DNA from 3 places in the Psychrobacter sp. HII-4 genome. Region 3 is predicted to be linked to each of the others. Evidence: predicted binding sites of a transcription regulator. Region 3 holds the regulator's gene; each other region holds the start of a gene.
The links. The regulator PhoB, encoded in region 3, activates phosphate uptake and scavenging genes when phosphate is short. The targets are predictions, from matches to a motif close to TGTCATNAANCTGTCATAA.

Region 1: the regulator PhoB is predicted to act here: its motif matches at 2,944-2,962, upstream of pstS (phosphate ABC transporter substrate-binding protein PstS).
Region 2: the regulator PhoB is predicted to act here: its motif matches at 2,188-2,206, upstream of JMX98_RS00200 (porin).

Annotation. Positions count from the first base shown of each region.
Region 1 covers NZ_CAJHBJ010000006.1:11,404-23,576, reverse strand. The annotation lists gene JMX98_RS04980 (fructose bisphosphate aldolase) at 1-122, shown strand, start outside; gene thiC (phosphomethylpyrimidine synthase ThiC) at 372-2,357, opposite strand; TPP riboswitch at 2,647-2,763, opposite strand; gene pstS (phosphate ABC transporter substrate-binding protein PstS) at 3,035-4,201, shown strand; gene pstC (phosphate ABC transporter permease subunit PstC) at 4,411-5,364, shown strand; gene pstA (phosphate ABC transporter permease PstA) at 5,435-6,337, shown strand; gene pstB (phosphate ABC transporter ATP-binding protein PstB) at 6,589-7,347, shown strand; gene phoU (phosphate signaling complex protein PhoU) at 7,590-8,378, shown strand; gene JMX98_RS04945 (RNA-guided endonuclease InsQ/TnpB family protein) at 8,618-9,694, shown strand; gene JMX98_RS04940 (oxidative damage protection protein) at 9,728-10,018, opposite strand; gene argH (argininosuccinate lyase) at 10,325-11,698, opposite strand; gene JMX98_RS04930 (histidine kinase) at 11,812-12,173, shown strand, end outside.
Region 2 covers NZ_CAJHBJ010000001.1:37,235-49,407, reverse strand. The annotation lists gene JMX98_RS00205 (malate synthase G) at 1-1,734, shown strand, start outside; gene JMX98_RS00200 (porin) at 2,344-3,333, shown strand; gene JMX98_RS00195 (CTP synthase) at 3,522-5,156, shown strand; gene kdsA (3-deoxy-8-phosphooctulonate synthase) at 5,464-6,339, shown strand; gene JMX98_RS00185 (heavy-metal-associated domain-containing protein) at 6,376-6,630, shown strand; gene JMX98_RS00180 (heavy-metal-associated domain-containing protein) at 6,900-7,124, shown strand; gene JMX98_RS00175 (heavy metal translocating P-type ATPase) at 7,659-10,007, shown strand; gene eno (phosphopyruvate hydratase) at 10,333-11,649, shown strand; gene JMX98_RS00165 (FtsB family cell division protein) at 11,769-12,077, shown strand.
Region 3 covers NZ_CAJHBJ010000025.1:35,286-40,795, forward strand. The annotation lists gene JMX98_RS10670 (M23 family metallopeptidase) at 1-180, shown strand, start outside; gene phoR (phosphate regulon sensor histidine kinase PhoR) at 268-1,359, opposite strand; gene phoB (phosphate regulon transcriptional regulator PhoB) at 1,529-2,233, opposite strand; gene dtd (D-aminoacyl-tRNA deacylase) at 2,421-2,876, opposite strand; gene asd (archaetidylserine decarboxylase) at 2,987-3,841, shown strand; gene JMX98_RS10695 (DUF1287 domain-containing protein) at 3,953-4,555, opposite strand; gene JMX98_RS10700 (isochorismatase family protein) at 4,620-5,195, opposite strand.

The sequences.
Region 1 (12,173 bases), on a different contig from region 3:
GTATGATTGCCAGCTTCTCACGCGCGTTTACCGAAGGGTTGAGCAAACAACAAAGCGATAAAGAGTTTGCTGATACCATGAACGCCTCAATTGAAGAGATTTATCAGGCGTCAAATGTGTAAACGGCTCTTTGGCTAAGAAATACTTATCATAAAAAAAGCTCGCTTCTACAGGCATAAGAAGCGAGCTTTTTGCTATAGTAGATTCAATTTAAAAATGTTATAGCGCTACTGGTATAAATTTTTCTTGCGTGCTGTATACACAGAGGCTGCGAAAAATTCATCCCAGTAGCGCTTTGGAACTTATGACAGTTTTGTTTTAAACTGACGATATATAAAGTAATTAAATATACAGCAGTCAAATCAGCGGAGTTATACCTCTTTATACAGCTGTCGACCCTCGCTATGATATTTTTCAGTCATCTCTTGCATGCCTTGCTCAATCTCAGCTGCACTCATCGCCTCTGTGCCTAAGCTTTCTGACGCGTCCAAACCCTTGGCGTACTCGCGGACGTTTTGGGTGATTTTCATCGAGCAAAATTTCGGCCCACACATCGAGCAAAAGTGTGCCGATTTGTGCGCGTCTTTTGGCAGCGTTTCATCATGGTATTCGCGGGCGGTATCAGGATCGAGCGCCAGATTAAACTGATCGTCCCAGCGGAACTCAAAGCGCGCCTTAGACAAGGCATTATCGCGAGCTTGCGCGCCTGGGTGGCCCTTAGCCAGATCAGCGGCATGCGCGGCGATTTTATAGGTGATGATACCGTCTTTCACATCCTTTTTATTCGGCAGTCCTAAGTGCTCTTTTGGTGTCACATAACAGAGCATGGCGGTGCCAAACCAGCCAATCATCGCCGCACCGATAGCACTGGTGATATGGTCATAACCGGGTGCGATATCGGTGGTCAGCGGCCCTAAGGTATAAAACGGCGCGTCGCTGCAAGTCTCTAGCTGTAAGTCCATATTTTCTTTGATGCGGTTCATCGCCACATGTCCTGGGCCTTCGATCATCACCTGTACATCGTGCTGCCATGCGATTTTCGTTAGCTCACCAAGCGTGCGCAGCTCACCGAACTGCGCTTCGTCATTGGCATCTTGCAAGCAGCCAGGACGCAGACCATCACCTAAGCTAAAGGCCACATCGTACTGCTTCATAATCTCGCAAATCTCTTCAAAATGGGTGTATAAAAAGCTCTCTGTATGATGGGCAAGGCACCACTGCGCCATGATAGAGCCGCCGCGAGAGACAATACCTGTGAGTCGATTGGCCGTCAGTGGCACATAGCGCAGCAGCACGCCTGCGTGGATGGTGAAGTAATCAACGCCTTGTTCGGCTTGCTCGATCAGTGTATCGCGGAATATCTCCCACGTTAGGTCTTCGGCGATGCCGTCGACTTTTTCTAATGCTTGATAAATTGGTACCGTACCGATGGGCACAGGCGAGTTACGAATCAGCCATTCACGGGTCTCGTGGATATGATTGCCTGTCGACAAATCCATGATGGTATCCGCGCCCCAACGCGTGGCCCATGTCATCTTCGACACTTCTTCATCGATAGACGAGCCAAGTGCTGAATTGCCGATATTGGCGTTAATCTTTACCAAAAAACTACGCCCGATAATCATCGGCTCAGACTCAGGGTGATTGATATTATTTGGGATGATGGCGCGACCGGCCGCGACCTCGCTACGCACAAACTCAGGGGTGATGATTTTTGGGGTATTGGCACCAAAGCTCTCGCCGTCATGTTGGCGCATATCGGTCAGTTCATGCTGTTTTTGCGTCTCACGAATGGCGATATATTCCATCTCAGGGGTGATGATACCGCGGCGCGCATAGTGCATCTGCGTGACATTGCCTGCTTTACCATTGACTTTTTTGGCGCGGCGTGGCTTATCGATATGGGCAAACCGTAGATTGGCTGTGGTGATATCACGCGCACGCGCTTGCCCGTATGAGCTGGACAAACCGCTTAGCTGCTCTGTATCACCGCGCTCGGCTATCCAGCCCTCGCGTAGTTTGGGCAAGCCGCGGGTTAGGTCAATTTGGGCATCAGGGTCGGTATAGACGCCTGAGGTGTCGTAGACATAAAACGGCGGGTTTTGCTCCCAGTCGGACTCATCCACGCCCTGAATAGGCGTGGGATCTAGCGTGATCTTGCGCATCGGCACTTGAATATCAGGTCTTGAGCCTTGGATATAGACTTTTTGCGAGGCGGGGAGAATGCGGTGTAAGTCGCGCGCTTCTTCTTCAAAGCGCGTGTCTTTGGCGCTACGGTGCGCAGGGGTTTTTAGCGCGTCGGTTTTTTTGTCAGAAGCGTTTTTCTGGGTCTTTGGAGGTAGGATTGAGGTTGTCATATGCTGTCCTAGCGTGTTGGTTTTTGAATAAAAGCAACACCGCCAGAAGCTGCGGGGGTAGCACTTATCATCTAGGCAGTTTTTGCTGCGTCGTCGTCACTGGCTGTCAAATCTATCATCGCAAAAATCTGCCTTCGCGGAGGATGTCATCAACCTGTAAGCGACGCTTGGTATCTCTCATCATTATTTGGCACTACTTAACCCTATAAAGCTTAGCACCACTAAGCGGGCATTTAGGCCAACAGTCATGAGGATAACAAGGCATTTCTGCCCGTCTTTGCCATACATAATAAAGTGCTGAAGACTTCCCTGCGTCGGTACTAACCGCATCAGGTTCGGCGGGTGATCTCTCAGCGAATGTACAAAGGCAGTCAGCCATTCGTACACCGCACCCCGAGTCTGTCAGTGTTGTCAATCAGTCTCATACTAACAAACTTCTGCCATGAGGGCTACTGGTGTTTGACCACCGGTATGTCAGTCAACGTGCGCACGAGGCCATGAGTCATGACACGCAGGCTAATAGCGTTAGCCTCAAGCGCCGACTGATTTGACCCTATTTGTCACGCACATAAAAGAGTTGGGCGGTTGTCATCAAACTGTCATAAAAACTTGTCAAGATGTCACACATGTCACCAATCATGCTTTGTTCAATCGTTGTTAAACTTTAGGAGTTCTACATGCGTTATTCGTTATTGGCAGTCGCCGTTAGTTGCACCTTAGTACTCACCGCTTGTAATAAATCGACCGACACCGCAGAGTCAGCAGCGCAGAGTGACACCAGCGCGGCGACAGTGGCCGAAACTACCAGCACAGTGACATCTTCTCCAGCAAGCGATTTTAAATCAGCTGAAAACATCGCCATGAACATCACTGGTGCTGGCGCGTCGTTCCCGCAGCCTATCTATGCCAAATGGTCATATGACTATAATGCCGCGACTGGCGGTCAGGTTAACTATCAGTCTATCGGCTCCTCAGGTGGCATCAAACAAATCCAAGCAAAAACCGTTGACTTTGGCGCCTCTGATGCCCCCATGACCCCTGAAGAGCTGGATGCGGCAGGACTTATTCAGTTTCCAACCGTCATCGGCGGCGTGGTACCGATTGTCAATATCGATGGTGTCGGACCAGGTGAGCTAAAGCTGGACGGCGCAACTCTAGCCGATATCTATCTGGGTAAGATTAGCAAATGGAATGACCCTGCTATCACCGCCATGAACCCAGATTTGACCCTGCCAGATGCTGCCATTACCACCGTATTTCGCTCAGATGGTTCAGGCACGACCTTTAACTTTACCGATTATTTGGCGAAGGTTTCAACTGACTGGAAAGACAGCGTGGGTGTCGATAAAACCATCAAATGGCCAACCTCTGCCACAGGGGCAGGCGGCAAAGGCAACGAGGGCGTATCAAGCTACGTCAACCGCATGAAAAACGCTATCGGCTACGTCGAGTATGCTTACGCCAAGCAAAACAACATGGCGCACGCTGCCCTAAAAAACGCGGCGGGTAACTTCGTGCAGCCATCTGCTGAGACCTTTGCTGCGGCAGGTGATATCGATTGGTCACAGCAACCAGGCTTTTATAAAGTCATCACCAACTCTGAGACCGAGCAAGCGTGGCCCATTGCCGCTGCCACCTTTATCTTGGTACACAAGCAGCCAGAAAACCCGAAGCAAGTGGCTGGCGTGCTGAACTTCTTTGATTGGGCGTATGCTCAAGGTGATGATAGTGCCATGGCGCTTGATTATGTGCCTTTCTCTGATACCGCAGTGGCACTGTTTAAAGACAAGTGGAATGAAGTCAAAGGTAGCGATGGTCAACCCGTCTACACCCCAGCTCAGTAGTTTTTATACATATATATAGCAGAGCTTGTAAGCCCCTTTGAGACACCTATTCTCCGGTGGTTGTCTCAAAGGTTTTATCACAACAAATTTAAAAATAGCGTCATTAATGACCGTTAATAGCGCCCTTTATTAAGATTTAGTTTGTTGTGATAAGACCTGATGAGTCTTTTAAAGATTTTGATTTAATATTATTTAATGCTGAGACACTTATGAATGATTTAAGGTCGCAACTGGCAAAACAAAAACGTTACGATGCATTATTTGTCAATGCCACCAAGGCATTTGCCATTCTCGTGCTGCTATCTTTGGGCGGTATTTTGCTCTCTTTGATCATTGGCGCCTGGCCGAGTATACAAGCATTTGGTCTGGGGTTTTATACCAGTAATAACTGGGACACGGTTGCCAATGAGTACGGTGCGCTGGCGCCGATCTATGGCACGCTGGTGACGTCCTTTATTGCCATCTTAATCGCCGTACCCGTCAGCTTTGGTATTGCGATATTTTTGACCGAGATGTGTCCGAATTTCTTAAAAAAGCCCCTCGGCATCGCCATTGAGCTGCTGGCGGGTATTCCCTCTATCATCTACGGTATGTGGGGACTGTTTGTCTTTGCGCCATTTTTTGGCGATCACATTCAGCCGTGGTTTATCGAGCATATCGGCCCATTGCCTATCATCGGCAAGCTGTTTACCGGTGCGCCAATGGGATTGGGCATGTTTACCGCCTCATTGGTGCTTGCCATTATGATTATTCCTTTTATTGCCGCTACCATGCGCGATGTTTTCTCTGTCGTGCCAGACCTGCTCAAAGAGTCAGCTTACGGCATGGGCGCGACCACTTGGGAAGTGATGTTTAAAATTATCTTGCCCTATACCAAAGCAGGCGTGGTCGGCGGGGTTATCTTGGGGCTGGGTCGGGCGCTGGGCGAGACCATGGCCGTGACCTTCCTTATTGGCAACGCCTTTAATATCAGTCCAAGTCTGTTTACCTCGGGCGTCACCATTACCTCAGCGCTGGCCAATGAGTTTGCCGAAGCCTCTAGTGAGCTACATCTGGCCTCGCTGCTGCACCTTGGCCTCATACTATTTATCATCACCTTTATTGTGCTGTCGCTGGCTAAGCTCATGCTGATGCGTATTGATCAAAAAGCAGGCAACCGCTAATACATAATGACATACAGACGATAGCGATATACAGGCTGACAAAAAATCTTGAAAAATGGAAATGAGTTTTATGCCTACTAATGCGATGCACTCAGCGTTACCTGCGCAGACTGGCTTTGATAGCCGCTACGACAAGCGTCTTTATAACAAACGGCGCTGGGCCAATAAGCTGGGCTTGGGTTTTGCCATGTCGGCGATGGTATTTGGCTTGATTTGGCTGTTTTGGATACTGGTGACGCTGTTTGTCGAAGGCTTTCAGGGCATGGTGCAAATGCCTATCTTTACTGCCGATACGCCGCCGCCGATGAGCGAAGGCGGCCTACGCAACGCCATTGTCGGCTCGGTGATGGTGGCGTTTTCAGGGTTGTTTATCGGCGCGCCCATTGGCCTGATGACAGGGATTTATTTGTCTGAGTTTGCGCAAGGCAGCCTACTTGGCAAAGTGACGCGCTTTTTAAATGACATTTTGCTCTCTGCCCCCTCGATTGTCATTGGTCTGTTTATTTATGCCCTGATGGTTAAAGGTCAAAGCTTCTCTGGGTGGGCAGGCGCACTAGCATTGGCACTGATTGTGGTTCCAGTGGTGGTACGCACGACAGAAAACATGCTCAATTTGGTGCCCAATAGCATTCGTGAAGCGGCCTATGCACTGGGCACGCCGAAGTGGAAGATGGTCACGCAAGTGACGATTAAGGCGGCTCGAGCGGGGCTGACCACTGGTGTGCTGTTGGCCTTTGCCAGAATCACTGGTGAGACGGCGCCCTTGCTATTTACAGCATTGAATAATCAATACTTTAGTACCGATATGGGCGAGCCGATTGCCAACTTGCCGAACACTATTTATCAGTTTGCCATGAGTCCTTATGATAATTGGCATACACTTGCATGGGCCGCTGCATTGCTGATTACTGCTTCGGTATTGGTACTAAATGTATTGGCAAGGTTTATCGGTGGTCGCAGCTCCAGCAAATAGTAGCCAGAGTAGATAACGCCTACCGCCAAATCACCTTATATATAGCAGTTACTTAAATTTATATTCATCAAGCTAGGTTGGATAACATTATGAATGACGTCATCAGCAAAACGCGTAGCACAGCAGATAGCAACAACTTTGATACGAGCACAGCCAGCTTATTAAACAGACCGATGGCGACGACCACGCAACTGTCGCAGCCAGATGCGGCAAACTTAACTAAGCAAACACAGCATGATATTCCCAAAGACATGCCAGCAGCGAAGATGCAAATTCGTGATTTAAGCTTTTATTACGGGGATTTTCAGGCACTTAAAAACATCAATATCGACATTCCTGATAAAAAAGTGACTGCTTTTATCGGGCCATCCGGCTGCGGCAAGTCAACCCTGCTACGTACCTTTAACCGTATGTATGATTTATATCCTGGCATGCGTGCAGAAGGCAGTATCAACCTCGATGGCAAAAATATCTTGGGCAAAGACATCGATGTCAACCTGCTACGTGCGCAGGTCGGTATGGTATTTCAAAAGCCGACGCCGTTTCCGATGTCTATCTATGACAATGTCGCCTTTGGTGTGCGTCTTTATGAAAGACTAAGCAAAGCTGAGCTGGACCATCGGGTGGAATGGGCGCTAAAAAAATCGGCACTATGGCCGGAGGTAAAAGACAAGCTCAAAGCCTCAGGTTTGTCTCTATCAGGCGGGCAGCAGCAGCGTCTGTGCATCGCTCGTAGTGTCGCTACCAAGCCTGAAGTGCTACTGCTCGATGAGCCAACTTCGGCGCTTGACCCAATCTCGACAGGCGCCATCGAGGATTTGATTGAAGACTTAAAAAAAGACTATACCATCGCCATCGTCACTCACAACATGCAGCAGGCGGCGCGAGTGTCAGACTATACGGTCTATATGTATCTGGGCGATATGGTTGAGATGGGCGAGACCGATCAGATATTTACCACGCCTACGCAAAAAGCCACGGAAGACTACATTACGGGTCGTTATGGCTAACGCTGTACAGATTAAAGCTATCGTTAATTTTTAATAACAAAAATATAGTGAGTTCCGTATAAAAACGATACAGTGGGACTGGGATAAATTTTACGCAGCCTCTGTCCGCGCAGGCACAGCACGCAAGGAAAATTTATACCAGTTCCACGTTGACATATGATGTATCTGTTTTATTTAGAATCGACTACACAGCTATGCTAGCAGCATGCCATTAATATACAGATATTCAGGGAATACCTCTTATGCAAAGTGACAAGCATATCTCCAAAAGTTTTGATCAAGATTTGGATGAAGCCATTCGTCTGTTTTTGGTGATGGGCGACCATGCAGCCAGCCAAGTTGCCAAAGCCATTCACGCACTTATTGACAAGGATGACACACTGGCGCAAGAAGTCATCGAGATGGATTTTGATATCAATCGGCAGGAAGTCGAGCTGGATGAGCATATCTTGTTATTGGTCGCCAAGCGCCAGCCTGCGGCCAGTGACTTGCGTTTGGTGATGTCCATCAGTAAAGGCGTGGTGGATCTAGAGCGCATCGGTGATGAAGCGGTCAAAATCGCCAAAATGGCCAATAAGCTCGCTGCCCAAGGCAAATCAGCGTATGGCTATGCCGAAGTTCAGCATCTAAGCAATCAAGTACGTCTGATGCTGCACAATGCGCTAGAGGCTTTTAGTCAATCCAATGCTGAGCAGGCGTTTGAGGTGATGCGCAATGATGATGTGGTCAATGAAGAGTATCAATCAGCGATGCGTGCCTTGATGACTTATATCATGGAAGATGCGCGCCACGTCTCCAAGGTCATCAATATCGTGTGGGTGTTGCGCGCGCTCGAGCGTATTGGTGATCATGCGCAAAACATCGCCGAGCTGGTCATCAACTATATCAGCGGCCAAGATGTACGCCACTCAGACTATGCACTGGTCGAAAAAGCCGTGCAAGAAGCCAATGATCGGATGGCGGCACGTCACGATGGCGCAATGTCAGCGAACATGTCAACCACGGACGTTGGATTGCCAGATACGGACTAAAGGTGATAAGAGGGTTTATAAAAATCCTACTTTGTGTGCACTAAAAAAACGCGCTATATTTAAAGATAGCGCGTTCTAATATTTAACATACTGGTATAAGTATAAAAGTGATGCCGAATTTTTATCATCCAACGCCGTAAAACCACATCCTTCTAGGGCGTGGATATCAGGCGTCAGCCGTTGTCACCTAAGATTTAGATTGCCTTGATAACCAAACCTATTGAGATCATAATTATTCCATGAAAACGCTCAAACTACGCATCAAAGACAAACACGCCACTCAGCTCAATATCTTGGCTGGGGCGGTCAATTTTGTCTGGAATTACGTCAATGAGCTAAGTTTTAAACATCTTAAGTGTACAGGCAAATTCTTTTCAGCTTATGACTTGGCCGCTTATACCAAAGGTGCGGGAGACTACCTAAATCTGCACAGCCAAACCTTGCAAGCAGTGACCGAAACCCATGCCAAGGCTCGTAAACAGTTTAAAAAAGCCAAACTCAGCTGGCGCACCAACAACCCAAAGGCCAAGAGAAGAAGTTTGGGCTGGATTCCTTTTAAAAAGACCGCGATTAAGCACTTAGCAATCCGTCAGTCAGGCAAGAAAAGCCTTAAATCTACTATTCAGCTAAGCCTTGCTAAGGGTAAAAAGCTGACCATTGATCTGTGGGATAGCTATAACCTAGCCCTCTACAGCATCAACACCTGTGAGTTAGTGCAAGACAATCGGGGCCATTGGTATGCCTGTATCACCGTCAAAGAATTTCCAAAGATTAAGTGTGGTACTGGCCAAGTCGGTATTGACCTAGGCTGCAAAGATTCAGCAGTCAGTAGTAATGGCGATGTTCTAACCACTAAGCTAACCCATCAATATGCTGAAAAACTGGCCATCGCCCAACGTGCTAAAAACAAAAAACGGGTCAAGGCCATTCACGCCAAGATTAAAAATACCCGCCAAGACTTGATCCATAAATTTACCAATAAATTAGTCAAAGCCAACAGCTTAATCGTTGTTGGTAAAATCAAATCAACATCATTCACTTCATCCAAACTGGCCAAGTCCGTCTATGATGCTGGTTGGTTTGAGATTAAGCGGCAACTGGATTACAAATGCGCGAACGCAGGTTGCCACTATATCGAAGTCAATGAAGCGTACAGCACCCAAACCTGCTCGTGTTGCGGCTCTCGCCAAGACAGTCCGAAAGGTAGAGAAGGGCTTGGTATAAGAGAATGGTTTTGTCGTTCTTGTAAAACGACCCATCAACGTGACGTTAATGGAGCAAAAAACATTCTCGCGGTCGGGCTTGGCCGTCTTTAGTAGGAATTCCCTCACTTTAGGGAGGGGAGGAAGTCAATTTTCTGGTGTCCAGCCCTGCGCGCGCTCATAGTCTTCGTTGTCCAAAAACTTCTCACGCTGCTCAGTCAAAAACTTTTTGGCCTCAGGGTCCATCATGCTTAGATGGTTTTCGTTGATTAGCATGGTTTGCTGCTCTAGCCACTCTTTCCACGCTTTGTCAGAGACTGTTTCTTGTAGCTCTTTGCCTTTTTGATTGGGGAAGGGTGGATGCGGCATTTTTGGCAGCTCTTGCTTGTATTTGCGGCAAAACACGGTATTGGCTTGCGGGTTAAAAGTCTCAGTCATTAGAGGCTCCTTATAAACTATGAATATCACCCTATGATAACGATCTGAGTAAATTTAGCAAAGGCTATCGGGTGTATAGACGGTAACAGCCAAGCGGTTTGATGAAAGTTTTGGCGATGTGAGGACAAAAAAACACCCGCGCGAAGGCGTAAGTGCTAGGCGCGGGTGTTGTATAGTGAGTTCAGGATAAAAACGATACAGCGGGACTGGGGTGAGTTTTACGCAGCATCTGTCCGAACAGGCACAGCACATAAGGAAAGTTTATACCCGTTCTGCGTCGGAATATCATGTCTCTGTTTATGCAAATTATGCAAAAGCTTTTAAGCGCGCGCGGCCATTAACCACCGCTTGCTTGACCTGATTGGGCGCGGTACCACCCAGATGATCACGGGCGGCGAGTGAGCCCTCTAGCGTTAGGTAATCAAAGACGTCATCGCCGATCGCGTCGCTAAATTGCTGAAGCTGTGCCAATGACAAGTCACTTAAATCAACGCCTTCTTTGATGCCTAAAGCCACAGCGTTGCCGACCACTTCATGGGCATCACGGAATGCCACGCCTTGACGTACTAGGTAATCTGCCAAATCAGTCGCTGTCGCATAGCCCTTCATGGTCGCTTGACGCATACTGTCTTTATTTGGTGTGATATTTGGTAGCATATCAGCGAATGCCAGTAGCGAACCTGTCAAGGTATCGACGCAGTCAAATAAAGGCTCTTTGTCTTCTTGATTGTCTTTATTATACGCAAGCGGTTGACTTTTCATCAGGCTTAACAATGTCATTAATTGACCAAAGACCCGCGCCGCTTTACCGCGTACCAGCTCTGGCACGTCAGGGTTTTTCTTTTGCGGCATGATCGACGAGCCAGTACAGAAGCGATCGGGTATCTGTACAAAGTTAAACTGCGCCGACATCCATAGGATAATCTCTTCGCTCATACGCGACATATGCATCATAAGGATAGAGGCCGCTGAGGTAAACTCAATGGCAAAATCTCGGTCTGAGACCGCATCGAGTGAGTTTTGGCAAATGCCATCAAACCCTAGCAGTCTGGCGGTGATGGTACGGTCAATCGGAAAGGTCGTACCAGCAAGCGCAGCACTACCAAGTGGCATCTGATTGATACGGCGACGGGCGTCGACGAGGCGCTCGGTATCGCGATAGAGCATCTCAAACCATGCCATCACGTGATGGCCAAAGCTGACAGGCTGCGCGGTTTGTAGATGCGTAAAGCCTGGCATGATGGTGTCCGTATGCTGCTCGGCCAAATCTAGCAAGCCGTTTTGTAAACGCACCAACAGCGCGATGATATTGTCGGTTTCTTCGCGTAGCCACAGGCGGATATCGGTGGCCACCTGATCGTTACGGCTACGGCCAGTGTGTAACTTTTTGCCCACCGCGCCGACGATATCAGTCAGACGTGACTCGACGTTCATGTGTACGTCTTCTAGGGTAATAGACCAATTAAACTCACCTGCTTTGATCTCAGCTAATACCTGCTGTAGACCATCGATGATGGTCGCCACTTCATCAGCGGTCAAAATCCCGCATTCTTTGAGCATGGTCGCATGAGCGATAGAGCCTTGGATATCATGTCGAGCAAAGCGTTGATCAAAGCCGACCGAAGCGGTGAAAGCGGCCACAAAGCTGTCCGTCGCTTCACTAAAGCGTCCGCCCCACATCTGCTGGCCTGGCGCGCTGGCAGGACCGTTTTGCGCCGCGTTATTTGTTGTAGAATCATCTGTGCTAGAATCAGAGACTGACACGTTTTTATTTAATTCAGGATTACTAGGGTTTGAAGAGTTGGCGTTCATATCGATACAAGACAAGTCAAGAGAATAAGAACTCAAGTATAGCAAATGATGAGGTTGCCTTACTAGCGGAGCGCTTAGAGTTTTTTATCCCCAAGCTCATGGAGGTCATGAAGCCTTGGCAGTGGCTGATTTATATCTTTTTTTGGTCGCTGTTTGTCACGGTGATCGACCGCCATGATCTAGCTACTTGGTCTGACTTTATAATCAAGCTTGGCAGCCGAGTGATACAAAACACCTTAAGCATCATCCCTTCTTTATATATCATCGATTATCTGCGCCCTGTTTTTAAGAGCATGAGCATACCCAAGGTCAGTATGTATGTGCTCGCCATCCTTATGCTGGC
Region 2 (12,173 bases), on a different contig from region 3:
AGCGATGAAAATGGTCAAGAAGCAGGCAGCAGCTATAATCCCACGCGCGGCGCGGCCGTTGTCGCTTATGCCAAAGCCTTTTTGGACGAGCATTTTGCGCTAGCCTCAGGCTCTTATACAGATGTCACAGGTTTTAAAGTCGTCGATGGCAAGCTGGAAGTCAAGCTGGGCGATAGTAGCACTGAGCTAAAAGACGCCGAAAAATTCGTCGGTTATGTCGGCGAGGCAGATAGCCCCTCTGGTATTTTGCTCAAAAACAATGGCCTACACGCAGAGATTCAAATCGATGCCAGTCATCCAGTAGGTAAAGATGACCCAGCAAACATCAAAGACGTACTATTAGAGTCCGCCATTACCGCGATTCAAGACTGCGAAGACTCAATCGCTGCGGTCGATGCCGAAGAAAAAGTCGAAGTGTATCGCAACTGGCTAGGTTTGATGAATGGCGATTTGCAAGAGACGTTTGAAAAAGGTGGTAAAACCCGCACCCGTAAGCAAAACCCAGATCGTGAGTACACCACACCAGAGGGCGGCACACTGATCTTACCCGGTCGCTCACTGCTTTTGATTCGTAACGTTGGTCACTTGATGCAAAACCCAGCGATTTTGGTCGATTTGGGCAATGGTCAAGAGCAAATCTTTGAAGGCTTGATGGATGGATTGATCACACCGCTGTTGACGCTAAACGATCTAAAAGGCAAAAACGCGCTATCAAACTCACGCAAAGGCTCGATGTATATCGTCAAGCCAAAAATGCATGGCCCTGATGAAGTCAAAATGGCCAATGATTTGTTTAATGCGGTAGAGGATTTGCTCGGTCTAGAGCGCCATACGCTCAAGATAGGTATCATGGATGAAGAGCGCCGCATGACGGTAAACCTAAAAGAAGCCATCCGCCAAGCCAAAGAGCGCGTTATCTTTATTAATACCGGCTTCTTGGATCGTACAGGCGACGAGATGCATACCAGTATGAATGCTGGCCCATTTGTACCAAAAGGCGAGATGAAGTCGCAAGCATGGCAGCCCGCCTATGAGCAGTGGAACGTCGATATCGGCCTAGAAACTGGCCTGCAGGGTGTGGCGCAGATTGGTAAAGGGATGTGGGCCAAGCCTGATGAGATGAAAGAGATGCTAGAGACTAAGGCAGCGCATCCAAAATCTGGTGCCAGTACCGCTTGGGTACCATCACCGACAGGCGCCACCTTGCATAGCATGCATTATCATCAAGTCAATGTCGCCGAGGTACAAGACAGCCTAAAATCACGCGAGCGTGCTAGCCTAGACGATATCTTGACCATTCCATTGGCCAAAGACACCAACTGGACAGAGGAAGAGAAGCAGCAAGAGCTGGACAACAACGCGCAGGGTATCTTAGGGTACGTGGTACGCTGGGTAAACCAAGGCGTCGGCTGCTCAAAAGTGCCTGACATCAACGATGTGGGCCTGATGGAAGACCGTGCGACTTTGCGTATCTCAAGCCAGCATATCGCCAACTGGTTGCATCACGGTGTGGTCAGCGAGCAGCAAGTCATGGATACCATGAAGCGTATGGCGAAGATCGTCGATGAGCAAAATGCCGGCGACAGTAGCTATCAGCCTATGGCAAACAACTTTGAGCAGTCTTATGCCTTTAAAGCGGCCTGTGACCTCGTCTTTAAAGGACGCGAGCAGCCAAGCGGCTATACTGAGCCACTATTGCACCAAGCACGCTTGGATCTAAAAGCCAACGTCTAAGCCAGTGTGCATCGCTATCCCATAAATCGGCATAAAAGCTGTGTCGATGCATGTATATATCGCTACATGGCTATATTGACCCGGTGTCGATAGTAGATAGCGATAATGCTGTTTCGCTTATAAGCGCTACTTATCAGTGAATAAGTAGCGCTTTGTTTTTGTACACAATACAATGGGCATAATCGAATGGTTTGTCATAAAACTTACGATAAACCATTGGTATTTAAGCGCATTGTATAGCCATTTTTTTCAACGCCTGAGCACTATAAAAGATATGGAGTGCACCAGATATCGCGTTAAAAGTACAAAAAAATATGTTGCAAATTATGTCAAAGTTGTTATGCTTGTACTCGAAGTATGAGTTTGGTAACGGATGTTACGCAGCAGAAGGATAAAGACCAACGTTTACATGGCAGTTACTTTTTTTGATGCTGGTTATGTAAGTCATGGTTTTTTCATCTTACTGTAATAAAACTTCGCCACACTTGTTTCTGACTAATCTCGGTAGCCAGTTACACATTATATCTTTGAGGATTTGTGACGATACCATATTGGGCACTGGCTAATAATAGCTCGCTCATTACTAAAATTGTAAAGTGGAGATACCCCATGAAAAAACTACTTTTAGCTACAGCCGTTGCTGCTCTATCTGTTTCTGCAGCCAATGCCGCTCCTACCGTTTATGGTAAAGCTTTCTTAACTCTTGACCTTGTAGAAGCTGATGTCGATGTTTCTGGCTCTGGTGGTAGTGCTGAAATTAATGCAGATGAGCGTACTTCATTAAACTCTAATGCTTCTCGCATTGGTTTAAAAGGTTCTGAAGCTTTGACTGCTAACACTGATCTACTCTATCAACTAGAGTATGGTGTAGATGTTGATAACAATAAAGATCAGTTCTATTCACGTGATACCTACCTTGGTCTGCAAAACGCCCAATACGGTAAAGTGCTTGCTGGTCGTCTGACCGCTATCGATGACTACGTTAACTTTGCTAACGTTACCCAAGGTGGCGTATTAGGTGGCGATAACGTACTTGCTAGCTATGATGCTCCACGTCTTAACAACTCTTTTGCCTATTTCTCGCCTAGCTATAACAACATGCAATTTATGGCAATGTATGGCATGGATGAGTTAACTCCTGACGCAGATGGTCGTGATGTTGAAGTATTTGCTCTTGGTGGTAAATATTCAATGGGGCCAATGAACGTTGGTGCTACTTATACTCAGGCTGCTGGTGATGAGCTTAAAGCAATTCGTGTTAGTGGTAACTATGCTATCAGCCCAGTAGTGACGCTAGGCGCTCTATATCAAAACACTGATTCTGGCAGTGATGATAACGAAAATGCATTTACTCTAAGTGGCGAGATGAAAACGGCTACTCCTTGGACTGCATATGCTCAAGCTGATGTAGTTAGTAATGTTGATGGTGATAAAGATGCTGATGCTTTACGTGGTGTTGTAGGTGGCAAATATGCTATCAACGCCGCAACGACTGGTCACGTTTATGGTGCTTACCTAAACGAAGAGTACGATGATGGTACTTCTAAAGTAGATTATGATGGCTTTGGTATCGGCGGTGGTCTAGAATACAAATTCTAATCTAAGCATTAGAATTTGACTCTAAAAAACTCATCCTTCGGGGTGGGTTTTTTTGTTGTATGTATTATTTGTGACAAAAGTCTACCGCTGAGGTAGAAAATAAGACTTTCAGACAGTTTGCATTTTTGCCCTATATTTTATGGCGTATTTTTAGTAAAATCCTTCTTTACCAATTGTTGATGAGTACTATGACCAAGTTTATATTTGTGACCGGTGGGGTAGTGTCCTCACTAGGAAAAGGTATCACCGCCGCTTCTCTTGCTGCGGTCTTAGAAGCGCGTGGCGTGACAGTCACGATGACCAAGATGGATCCGTATATCAACGTCGATCCCGGTACGATGAGCCCATTTCAGCATGGTGAGGTGTTTGTCACCGAAGATGGCGCAGAGACCGATTTGGATTTAGGCTACTATGAGCGCTTTTTACGCCATTCAAAGATGAGTAAGAGCAATAACTTTACCAGTGGCCGTATCTATCAAAACGTTTTGAATAAAGAGCGCCGCGGTGAATATTTGGGCGGTACGGTACAGGTGATTCCGCATATCACTGATGAAATCAAAAGTAAAATCCTTGCCAGTGGCCAAGGCTACGACATCGCTATTATCGAAATTGGCGGTACGGTCGGTGATATCGAGTCACTTCCCTTTATGGAAGCGGTACGCCAAATGCAAGTAGAGCTAGGTCGCAATCGCGCCATGCTGATGCATTTAACGCTGGTGCCTTATATCGCCAGCGCGGGTGAAACCAAAACTAAGCCTACTCAGCATTCAGTAAAAGAGCTACGTTCTATCGGTCTGCAGCCAGATATCTTGATCTGCCGCTCTGACCACCATATCTCACAAGACAATCGCCGTAAGATTGCACTATTTACCAACGTCGAAGAGCGTGCGGTTATCATGTGTGAAGATGCGCAAAGTATTTACCAGATTCCGCGCACCCTGCATGAGCAAGATCTTGATGATTTAATCTGTGAGCGTTTTGGTCTTGATGTACCAGAAGCGGATTTAAGCGATTGGGATAAAGTGCTCGAAGCACAGCTCAACCCTGAAGCGACGGTGACGGTCGCAATGGTAGGTAAATATGTTGAATTGCCAGATGCTTATAAGTCTATCAACGAAGCCTTGCTACACGCTGGTATCACTCATAAAGCCGACGTCAAAATTGACTATATCGATGCTGAGCTATTAGAGACGGACGATGAGCTGTATGCGCGTCTAAACGATGCCGATGCGATTTTGGTACCAGGTGGTTTTGGTGAGCGCGGTACTACTGGTAAAATGAGAGCCATCACTTACGCCCGCGAAAACAAAGTGCCGTATCTGGGTATCTGTCTGGGTATGCAGTTGGCGGTGATTGAATACGCCCGTAATGTGCTGCATATCGATGCCAACTCTTCTGAGTTTGATCGTAAGACAGCTGAGCCTATCATTGGTCTGATCACTGAGTGGTTAGATGAGCGCGGCGAGTTACAAATTCGTAGCGATGATTCAGATCTCGGCGGTACCATGCGCCTAGGCGCGCAGCAAGCAGAGCTGGTTTCTGGTAGCAAGCTTGCTCAGATTTATGGCGCGAACAATATCACTGAGCGTCATCGCCATCGTTATGAGATGAACAATCGTTACATCGAGCCACTAGAGCAAGCGGGCATGACCATCTCAGGCTACTCGGCTAAGCAGCATTTGGTTGAGTCGGTTGAAATTGCAGATCATCCATGGTTTATCGCGGTACAGTTCCATCCTGAGTTTACCAGCTCGCCTCGTGGTGGCCATCCGCTGTTTAATAGCTTTGTCAAAGCGGCAAAAAAATACAGCGAAACGAAGTAGTCGTTAGCGTAGTAGGAAGTAACCGCTGCTTAGTAGAGAGAGTTGCTACTATTAAAAAAGCTATGAGTGACCCGGTAATAATTGTGCTCGCATCAATCATAAGTGCTATGCGATAACAGCATTACTATAAAAAGACTGATCTTCGGATTGGTCTTTTTTGCTTTTATACATGCAGGGGTTATGCCTAGCTGGTCGGGCAATGACAATGCTTGATCATGGCTAATTACGCTAGGATACTTTCTTTCATTGGGTTATCGGTTACAATATCAGGCAGAGACATCACTATAATAAAGAGGATAACAGCGGTATGGACAATCTAACCACAGCGCAATCGCATATCACGCTCACCACCCCCAGTCATAGCAGCATCACGATCGGTAATGATCAGCCGTTTGTGTTGTTTGGCGGCATGAACGTTTTAGAGTCCAAGGAATTGGCATTTGAGATTGCTGAGCAGTATATAGATATCTGTCAGCGTTTGGGCATCGGCTATGTGTTTAAAGCCAGCTTTGATAAAGCCAATCGCTCTAGTTTGCATTCATACCGAGGCCCAGGCCTAGAAAAAGGCATCGACTGGCTGGGGCAAATCAAAGAAAAGTTTCAAGTACCGATTATCACCGATGTACACGAGCCGTATCAAGCCGCACCGGTCGCAGAGGTTGCCGATATCATTCAGCTGCCTGCGTTTTTGTCGCGTCAGACTGACTTGGTGCATGCGATGGCAAAGACAGATGCCATCATCAATATCAAAAAAGCGCAGTTTTTAGCGCCGCATGAAATGCGTCATATCATCAATAAATGCTTGGAAGGCGGCAATGATAAGCTCATACTTTGTGAGCGCGGCAGTGCCTTTGGTTATAACAATTTGGTCGTGGATATGCTCGGGTTTGATACCATGAAACAAATGAACGTACCGGTGTTTTTTGATGTGACCCACAGTTTGCAGCAGCCAGGCGCGCGCAGTGACAGTGCTGGCGGTCGCCGTGAGCAAATCACCACCCTTGCCCGTGCAGGAATGGCAACGGGACTGGCGGGGCTGTTTTTGGAGGCGCATCCAAACCCAGAGGTGGCAAAATGCGATGGCCCCTGTGCGCTCAGAACCAGCCAGTTGGCGCCATTTTTGCGTCAGCTTAAACAGATTGATGACTTGGTCAAAGGTTTTGAGGTGTTAGATACTCACTAATACCGTCAATGGAACCCATGATAGGAGGATAGGATAATGGCGATTCAGACAGCACAAGTCAGCATCGAAAACATCGATGATGCCAAAGGCTTGGACAGTGTGATGACCGCGCTAAAAAACATCACAGGAGTGACCGCGATAGATCTGGATGCGGCAAGCAGTATAGCAACCGTGCGTTATGATGATACCGATACCAGTATTCAGGCCCTAACGGCGGCGATTAGCATGGTCGATTATGTGACGCAGCCATATCCTATCGATGCGCCGCAAAATCCACGCTATCATGATTAAACGTTATCATAATTAAAAGATACTGACGTCGCAAAGTGAGCGTCGAGCATCGCCTGCTGGATAACGTCAATCCGATATAAAAACGACGTGACAGCCGTGTATCTGATTTATTTGGATTCGACTATATAAAGTATGAAGGCCTTAGTTAATAAAGTCATACCAAAGCGCCTTGTTGTTGGCTCTGATAGGGCTTATGCTAGGACACGCCCTTAGTAAATGACTGTATTTACTTGAAACTAGGTTAGTTATATAACAATAAGGAGGCCCTCATGGCAACCCAGACTCGTATTATCAATATCGATGGCATGACTTGTGGCGGCTGCGTGGCAAGCGTCCATACAGCCACAGGTGATATCGACGGTTTAGATACCATGACTGTCGATTTGGCTGACAAGCTGGCAACGGTGACATTTGATGATAGCAAAACCAGCGCAGAAGCCATTGCGGCCGCGATCGAAGAGGCAGGTTTTGATGCAACCGTTGCCAACTCGTAAGTCTTACCGCTTTAACGCAAAACCAGCTGTCATGGCTGGTTTTTTTCATGAGAGATGCGATGGCAGCGCCTGTTGCTGACTGCAGGGCTTGAATAGAGCATAGTCGTAGCCATTTACTAGGTATGAGGCAATAGCCACGCTTGAGTAGGATTTATCTCTCATTAGATTAGGGCGTGTTCTTATTGTTATCGTTGAGCCACTATAAAATAAATACAGTGCGACTGGGAGTAATTTTGCGCAGCCTCTGGGAACGCAGCACGCAAGTAAAATTTATACCAGTAGCGCGTTTAAACTTATATAACAGTTTTATTTTCAATTGATTATATTTGCCTGCAGACGCTTTTTTCTGATTTTGACGTCTGATATTTAGATTTTTTCACCGATTTTATTATACATTTATAAACGCTATAGTCCGCCTACCCAAAACGAAGCGCCTGTTATGTAAGAGATGGCAGTTGCCTTTATAGATGCCTTGACCGCTTTTAGAGTAAACCGACTATGTAATGCGCTATAACGCAACCACGAGTTTTATTTATGAAAGATTCTACCCGCACCAGTATTGACCCGTCTTATGAGGTGGCGACTGATATTGAGTCCAAAACTGCGATAGCGCCTGAGCGTGCGCACTTGCAGCTGGCGATCGATGGCATGACGTGTCAGGCGTGTGCTTCGCGGATTGAGAAGGTACTTAGCAAAAAGCCAGCGGTATATGAGGCAAGTGTGAACTTCGCTGGTGAGACTGCCAATATCGATTATGATCCGGCGCAGACCACCCCTGAGCAAGTCACAGAGTGGGTCAACAAAACCGGCTTTGTCGCCAACCTGCAAGCCGCTGACAGCTTGTTTGCGCAGACGGATAAAGACACGGCAACCGAGTATCCATGGCGCTTGATCGGGCTATGGATTTGTCTGTTGCCGTTTTTGGTTGGTATGGCGGGTATGCTAACGGGGTTTGGTATGGCGTGGATGCCGCCTGTTTGGATTCAGTTTGTCCTAGCCACCATTGTCCAGTTTGGGCTGGCATTGCCATTTTATAAAAGTGCGTGGGCGTCTATCAAAGGTGGCCTTGCCAATATGGACGTGCTGGTGGTCATCGGTACGGTGACTATTTGGGCGTATTCTACTTATCTGTGGTTGACTCATGGCGATGGCACGTTAAGCAGCCTATTGCAAAGTGGATATGCTGGCGGACATGGCCCCGCTGTGTATTTTGAAGCCGGGGTGATGGTCATCGCCTTTGTGCGAACGGGTAAGTATTTGGAGGAGCGCACCAAAAAGCACAGTCTAAACAGTATCGATTTATTGTTATCACTGACGCCAGATGAAGTAGAGCAGCAGCAGCCCAACGGCGACTTTCATAATGTCGCATTGCAGGCGGTGCAAGTCGGTGACATTCTGCGTGCCAAGCAAGGCAGCCGTGTGGCAACCGACGGGGTGGTCATAGATGGCGGCGGCTGGTGCGTGGAGAGTCATCTGACGGGCGAGTCTGTGCCCCTAAAAAAACAAATAGGCGATGAGCTGCTGGCAGGGGCATTGGTCGAAAACGGCAGTTTGCTGTATCGCGTCAGTGCCAAAGGCAGCGATACCCAGCTTGGCGATATGGTCAAAGCCCTTAGCGACGCCCAAGGCTCAAAGGCTGACTTGGCAAGGCTTGCCGATAGAGTAACGGCTGTTTTTGTACCAGTGGTGGTGACCATCGCTTTGGCTACTTTTGGGCTAACGTGGTGGCTGACTGGCATGGTGGATACCGCCTTGATGCATGCGGTGTCGGTATTGGTCATCGCGTGTCCTTGTGCGCTCGGTCTGGCCACGCCAGCGGCTATTATGGCGGGCATGGGCGTGGCCGCGCGCCATGGCGTTTGGTTTAAAGACGCGCAAAGCCTCGAGGCGGCAGGCAATATCGACACGGTCGTGCTTGATAAAACCGGCACATTGACTGTCGGTAAGCCGTCTATCGTCGACCATGTCATGGTGGACAGCTCCATTGCTGTCGATGATGTGCTACAAATTGCGGCAAGCGTTGAGGCGCATGCCAGTCACCCCTTAGCGACCGCCTTGATCAATGCTGCGGCCGAGCGTCATTTGCCACTGATGACTGTCACTGACATCAGCGTCATCAAAGGCGCGGGTATCCAAGCCAATATCGAAGGCTTGGGTCTGGTAAAAGTCGGCACAGCAGAATTTGCCAATCTAACTTTGCCAAAATTTATGCCAAAAGTATGGCAAATCGCCAGTACCGTAGCGCTTAGTATCAATGATGAACCGCTCGGGGCGTTTGCTTTGGCAGATGATCTAAAGGCAGATACCCCGCAGGCGATAGCGGCATTACAAGAGAGCGGCATCCATGTCATCTTGATGAGTGGTGATAAGCAGTCTGTGGTCGATCACGTGGCAGGCAAGCTGGGCATCGACAAGGCATATGGCCAAATGAGCCCGCGAGATAAAGCCAGTCAAATCGCGCTGTTGCAAACTGCTGGCCATAAAGTGGCCATGGTCGGTGATGGTGTCAATGATGCGCCAGCGATGGCCACTGCCGATGCCAGCTTTGCTATGTTTGAGGGTACTGATGTCGCGCAGCATAGCGCCTCCGCTCGCTTGATGGGCGAGTCGCTGATGCATATCGATGCGGCACAAAAAATCGCCAACGCCACACTGCGCAATATCAAGCAAAACTTATTTTTTGCGTTTCTTTATAATACGCTGGGCATACCGCTGGCAGCGTTTGGGTTTTTAAACCCGATGATTGCCGCGGCGGCAATGGCGCTGAGCTCCATCTCTGTCTTGATGAACGCGCTACGTTTGACCCGTTTTCGCACTGAGGTTGAGCTAGATAATACTGTATCTACTCATCAAACTGATGATAAGCGCTTGCCAAGTGCCTAAGTCTGCTAGGGCAGTCACCTTCGCCGATATCGCCGTGAGGCCAGATAGGCGGATAACCGAGCGTTTGTATGACTTTATGAGCGTCAGTCGGTGCAAGAGAAGGGAAGTTTGGCGAAATTTATGCTATGATGCCACGTACGATAGCCGCTCATGAAAGCCGTAAATAAACGCTTGGTTTTGTCCAAACCTAGCCGATTATACTAAGTAGGCAAGATAGGTTTGGACCTGCGCTATACGATATTTTATTTTATTTTATCTTTTTTGTATTCTAGTTGCCGTTATTTATCCCACAAACTTGGCATGACCAAAGGAATTAACAGACATTATGTACGCTGAAGAAACCACCAACGTCACCGCAATTAAAGACATTCGCGCTCGTGAGATTTTAGACTCACGCGGTAACCCAACCATCGAAGCTGACGTCATTTTGGCTGATGGTACTATCGGCCGTGCTGCTGCACCTAGTGGCGCGTCTACTGGCTCACGTGAAGCCCTCGAGCTACGTGATGGCGACAAAGATCGCTACATGGGCAAAGGTGTCAAAAAAGCCGTGGCCAACGTCAATAGCCAGATCCGTAGTGCGCTTATGGACAAAGACGTCACCGAGCAGCAAGCCATTGATGATGCGATGATTGCATTAGATGGTACAGAAAACAAAGACAACCTTGGCGCAAATGCCATGCTCGCGGTCTCTCTTGCCACAGCAAAAGCCGCTGCTAAGTCACAAAGCTTGCCACTGCATCAATACATTGCCAACTTGCGCAATCAGACATCATTGACCATGCCGGTACCGATGATGAATATCTTAAACGGCGGCGAGCATGCCGACAACACCGTTGATATCCAAGAGTTTATGATTGAGCCAGTTGGTTTTACCAGCTTCTCAGAAGCCCTGCGCGCAGGTACAGAGATTTTCCATAGCCTAAAGTCTGTCCTAAAATCACAAGGTCTCAATACTGCGGTTGGTGATGAAGGGGGCTTTGCGCCCAACCTGCGTAGCAACGAAGAGGCCATTACTGTCATCATGCAAGCGATCGAGCAGGTCGGCTATAAGGCCGGTGAAGAGATTCATTTGGCGCTAGACTGTGCGGCCAGTGAGTTCTATAAAAACGGACAATATGTCTTGGCAGGTGAGGGCAACAAGGCCTTTGATAGCCAAGGCTTCTCAGACTACCTTGTAGGCCTAACGCGTCAATATCCGATCATCTCTATCGAAGATGGCTTGGATGAGTCAGATTGGGACGGCTGGAAGTACTTAACTGAGCAAATCGGTGATAAAGTTCAGTTGGTTGGTGATGATTTGTTTGTGACCAACCCTGCTATCTTGAAAGAAGGTATCGACAAGCACATTGCCAATGCGATTTTGATTAAATTTAACCAAATCGGCACGCTGTCAGAAACCCTAGACGCCATTTATCTGGCGAAGAAAAATGGCTATGCGACGATTATCTCGCATCGCTCAGGTGAGACAGAAGACAGTACCATTGCAGACTTGGCAGTCGGTACCGCAGCCGGTCAAATCAAAACAGGCTCACTATGCCGTTCAGACCGCGTAGCGAAGTACAACCAATTGCTACGTATCGAGCAGCAAGTACGCGCCAGCTACCGTGGCCGTGAAGAGTTCATTGGCCTACGTGGCTAAACGCTCTTATAGTTACAGTCGATAAGTAAGTGTATGCTGGACGATAGGCTGCTTTTGCGGTATCGTTCAGCATACTGAGCTGTGTTGATCCTCTCTGTCTTGTTTGGCGCAAACCCTTTATGAAATACTTTAGCCAATTTATGCTACTTGCCTTAGCCGTTGCAGTACTCTTAGGTCTGCAATATCAGTACTGGCTGGGTGAAAATGGCCATTTTGAGCATCAAAAACTGCTGACACAGATCGAAGAGCAGCAGCGCTTAAATGACAATCAAGTATCAGCAAATAACTTGTTGCGTACGGATGTTCATGACTTAAAAAACGGTCTTGAGGCGGTAGAAGAGCATGCTCGTTTAGACTTAGGTCTTATCAAACCTAATGAAACCTTTGTACAGGTATCCACGGCGCCGACGACGCACAGTCGTTATTAAGGCGGGCACATTAAGCCCAGTCGTTTGGCGATACCTTGGTCTTGTCATTATAACCACGATGACATTCAGACATTTTTCAATCTCTCTCTTTTTATC
Region 3 (5,510 bases):
TTAGAGGAGTATGCCGATATCGCCCCCAATGACTGGGTCGATGCGGGTGATATCATCGGCTATGTCGGCGATAGCGGCAACGCCAAGGGCACACCGCCGCACGTACATTATGGGATTTATATCCAAGGCAATGCGGTCAACCCCTACCCGCTTTTGCAAAAATCCGAGCCTGCCCGGTAGCCTGTCATGATAAGCACGACAATTGCTTGCGTATCCATCTGACATTGGCTAATAGCCATCAAATATTATATTAATAGCCATCAAACCTCAGCTAATGGCCGCAGAGCGCACGTAATTTGGCGGAAACACCGCACTAAATGTCGAGCCGCTGCCTTCTACCGACTTGATTTGTAGGTTGGTTTCATGCTGGTATAAGACGTGTTTGACGATAGCCAGCCCTAAGCCTGTGCCACCTGTGGCACGGCTACGACCCTTGTCGATACGATAAAAACGCTCTGTCAGGCGGGCAATGTGCTGCGGCGCAATACCGATGCCATTGTCCTCGACGGCGAAACGGCAACCCTCTGCTGTTTTGGTCCAGCTGACGGTGATATCGCCACCTTTTGGCGTGTATTTAATCGCATTGATCACCAGGTTGGATAAGGCACTGGTCAGATATATCTCTGAGCCGTACAGCCCATCATAGGTATCTATCTGTAGATGGATGCTATGACCGTACTCTTGATTGTAGGCCTGTGCATCATCATAGATATGAGTCAGCAGCTTGATCATATCGATATAATGCAGCTCATGAGTCTCTTCGATTTCGATACGCGATAGCAGCAATAAATCATTGACGATTCTATTCATGCGCGCTGTCTGCTGGGTCATCAGCTCAAAGCCGCGCTTCCAGTGCGGCGGCATGTCTGGCTGATCCGAAAAGTTTTCTAAATACCCCATCATTACGGTCAGCGGCGTACGCAGCTCATGCGAAACGTTGGCCACAAAGTCGCGGCGCATCTCTTCTAGATGATGCAGACGCGTCACATCGTAGATGATCAATAGCTTTTCGTCGGCAAATGGAGTCAGCTCACACTTTAAATAGCGCTCAGGCGCGCGCCATGACTTTATATGTACGCCTTCGTCAGCCAGCGTCGGCGCTTGATAGTACTGACGAAACTCAGATGCGTCAATAAAGTCAAAAATACATCGGCCTTTATCTGCTGCCTGTAATAATAGTAAATCTTCAGCGGCCTGATTCCACCACTCCAGACCATCACTGTCATTGAGTAAAATCACCGCATCGCGCAGCGCCCGCAGCGCACTTCTTATTTTTTTTAATTGATCGGTGGTGTTTTGTAGCGCTATCGGCTCTGAGATATCTTGTTCGGTACATTGCTTTGACATTATGTTACTCATCCATTTTTCGTGACCTATTTTTTGCCCTACTTGTTATCTCGTTACTATAATGATGATTATCTCTATCTGCTAAGTGGCCCTTACTGGTAATCACTTACTGATAATTATGGTGATTATAGCTGGACTGGCAACAGAATTGCGGCGGCTATTTTGAGAGTATGAGCGCCGATCATTTGGCCTCAACAACGCTTGAGAAGCGATAACCAGTACCGCGCACCGTTTGTATCAGCTTATCGCAGTCATGAGGGCGCAGCAGTTTGCGTAGGCGTTTGATATGCACATCGATGGTTCTGTCTTCGATATAGACATTGCCGCCCCACACTTGATCAAGCAGCTGGGTGCGCGTATAGGCGCGCTCAGGATGGCTCATAAAAAACGCCAACAACCGATATTCGGTCGGTCCGACATCGATGATTTGCCCAGACGCCATGACTCGCTGGCTTTTGGGGTCGAGGCTTAACTTGCCTATCTCAATAGCCTTGTCGGCGCTCAAAGCATTGCTACGGCGCAACACCGCTTTGATCCTTGAGATCAGCTCGCGCGTCGAAAAAGGCTTGGTCATATAATCATCTGCACCCGCATCCAGACCGTGCACCTTGCTGTCCTCTTCGCTTTTGGCTGTCAGCATGATGACGGGTATCTCAGCGAGTAGCTCATCACTTTTGAGCATACGACAAAAATCAATGCCGCTTTTGTCCCCAGGCAGCATCCAATCTAGCAAAATCAGCGCTGGCCGATGGTCGACCACTTGTTGGTGCGCCTCTGATACGTCCGTTGCCTGCAAGCTATCAAAACCGGCCATCTCTAGCGTCATTACGACCATCTCGCGGATTGCAGGTTCGTCTTCAACAATCAAAATTTGCTCATTATACATAGGGTATTCTCAGTGATAAGGGACAAAACAGACGTATAAAAAAGAGCGGTAATCACTCGCCACTGCTTGTCTATTAAACGCGGTAATTGTGACAGTTTGATGACATTTGTCATTTAAGCGGCTGCTATAGACCAAGCCACTTCCCTTAAACAGACGGCACTCACCATCATGATTCACATTTGATGCTTTAGCTCACATCTAATATAAAATTCAGTGGCCCATCATTGATACTCGCAACCTGCATGTCTGCGCCAAACTGACCCGTCGCTACCTGAGGGTGCTGACTGTTGGCATAGTCGACTAGCTGAGCAAACAGTACGCGCGCCGCATCTGGTGGCATGGCACCGCCAAAATCAGGACGCCGGCCTTTGTCGGTCTTCGCCATCAGGGTGAACTGTGATATCAGCAGCAGCCCGCCAGCGACTTGCTGGACATTTTTGTCCAGTTTGCCATATTTGGTAGGGTCATCGTCGTTTTCAAAAATACGATAGCCAAGGATTTTATCAATCATTCGCTTGGCCGTTTGTAGGTCGTCTTCAGGCCCCAAACCGATATATGCCAGCACGCCGCGCTCGATACGCCCGACACAATCCCCATCGACGCTGACGCTCGCACCATGTACCCGCTGTATCAATGCTTTCATTTATGCTCCCTTACCAATTATGCTCATACAAACTTAGGCTGTCCATGATAAAATATCATCATTTATTTGCCTATTTACTACTCTCTCACCTTTATTTTGGTCGCCGTATTATGAATGTATTCACCACCTTGCAGCAGATTGTCCCGCAACAAAAGCTCAGTAAAGTCGCTGGCCGTTTGGCTGCCAGTCGCCACCCCTATGTCAAGCGCACCTTTATTCGTAGTTTTGCAAAAGCCTATCATATCAGCTTGGATGAGTATGAGCGCCAAAACTTAGGTGCTTATGAGAGCTTTAATGACTTTTTTACTCGCGAGTTAAAAGCAGACGCGCGCCCTATCGACGCCACGCCGCAGGGGATTGTCAGCCCAGCTGACGGCATCATCTCGCAGCTCGGTCAGATTGACGATCATAAGCTTTTGCAAGCCAAAGGGCGCTACTATGATATCGGCCAACTGCTGGCTGATAGCGAAGATGGACATTATTTTGCCGATGGCAGTTTTGCCACAGTCTATCTGGCACCCAGCAATTATCACCGCGTGCATATGCCATTTGCTGGTACCTTGACCAAAACCCGCTATGTGCCGGGCACACTGTTTTCTGTCAACAACACCACGGCTGCCAGCATACCTGACTTGTTTGCGCGCAATGAGCGTTTGGTGTGCCTGTTTGATACCGCCTACGGCAAAGCTGCGGTCGTGATGGTCGGTGCGATGATCGTCGCTGGTATTGAGACAGTCGCCACTGGCAAAATCAGCCGTACCGACGATATTCAAGAGGCCGAGCACGACATGAAGCTTGAAAAAGGCGATGAGCTTGGTCGCTTTTATTTAGGTTCAACAGCAATAGTAGTGTTGCCAAAAGGCGCAGAAGCAGCATGGCAAGACAATATGGTGGCTAATACTGATGTGCAAATGGGGCAACTGCTAGGCTTAGCAAACCCTATTAATATTGAAGAAACTTTGTAAGCTACAAAGCAAACTCTAAAAAGCTAAGCAATAAAAAGGGCCAATAGTATCATTCATACTATTGGCCCTTTGTGTAACCAGACTGTGAGAACTGATAGCAAGAATGGAAAACTAATAGCGAAAGTGCTTGGTAATAGGATAAGCAAACAGAATATTTTCTTCTTGCGTACCACGGCCAATATTATGAATAATAAGCGGCGTGCCGTCGGCGGCCTTATTATCGGAGACGATACCGATATGGGGTAAGTTACTATTTGGCAGCCGCCACGTCACAATATCACCAGCTTTAAAACTGTCTTTATCCGTAATAGATAGCGCCTGCCCGTGATGCTCAAAGTAAACTTCAAGGTTGGGCACACGGCGATGATCAATGTTTTTATCGGTTGATTTTAGACCCCAATGCTTCGGATACGTTGACCAGTTCGATTTCATGTCATGATTGACCAACTGCTGCAAATCGATGTTTTGCAAGCGATACGCACGTACTATCACGTCAGTGCAGACGCCGGTCTCTATTGGCACGTCTCCGCGAGGAAACGCCAACTTGCGATACGCAGGATCGTAGCTGACAGTGACACCGATTTGCTTTTTGGCATCCAGCGCCAGCTTATTACCACTACTAATAGGACTGGCAGCAACGGTTGGTTGTATGAGCATGACTGATAATACAACTGCTAGAAGACTCTTTGAACCGTAGCGCTTGTTCCTATTCATTCATTCTGCCTTGTTCTGATGGATATTTGGGTCATGTCATAGTGATCGAGATATTCATTAGATACTATTTAATTAAGTTGCTAATGGTTTTAAACGCCGGATCTTGGCTACTGCGGCACAGCTCAAACAAGATAGACTCAACCGTGCTGATCACTCCACCTGCACGGCGAATACGGCGAATGGCTTGTTTTTTGTCATACGGAAATCTCGAACCGACAGCGTCCCCGATGATGACCGGCTGCATACCGTTGTCTAACAAATCAAGCGCCGTTTGCATGACGCATACATGCGCCTCTGCCCCAAACAGCAACACAATACTGCGGTTTTGCTGCGCCAAATGGTGCCATGACTCATCGTTATCACACGCACTAAAGGTCACTTTTTCAAAGCTTTTGGCGTTGTTATCTGTAAGCACCTCACGAATCTCAGGCAGAGTATCGCCAAGGCCTTTTTTATACTGCTCGTTGAGCATGATAGGGATATCAAGCGCCTGCAGCCCCTTAATCAGTGTCACGGTTTTTTTGACGATATTTTCATGATCATAGATATGCGGGGTGAGTCGCTCTTGGACATCGATCAGCATCGCTTGGGTGTTTTCGCGGGCGATACGATACGTGCGGTCGGTAATCATGGTAGACATAGTACACTCCTTGTACGACTGACAATGATAGCTATATTATAGTGCTGGCTTATAGATTTTATTCATTTCATACGCTTGTTCGCTTCACTGTTATTTAGTCATAGATTTGTAGGGGCGTCAATGCAGATAATTTTTATTAACAATTATGAACAGGATATTAGGCTTGATTCATACTGTTTAGCTGGGGCGTATCATTAATCTAAGCATAAAACTTTAAATGGGTTAGTCTTTTAATAATGAACACCCCATTACTACATGTAATGACGTCTAGCATTACGTATAGTCTAATCCAAATAAAACCGATACAATCCTATT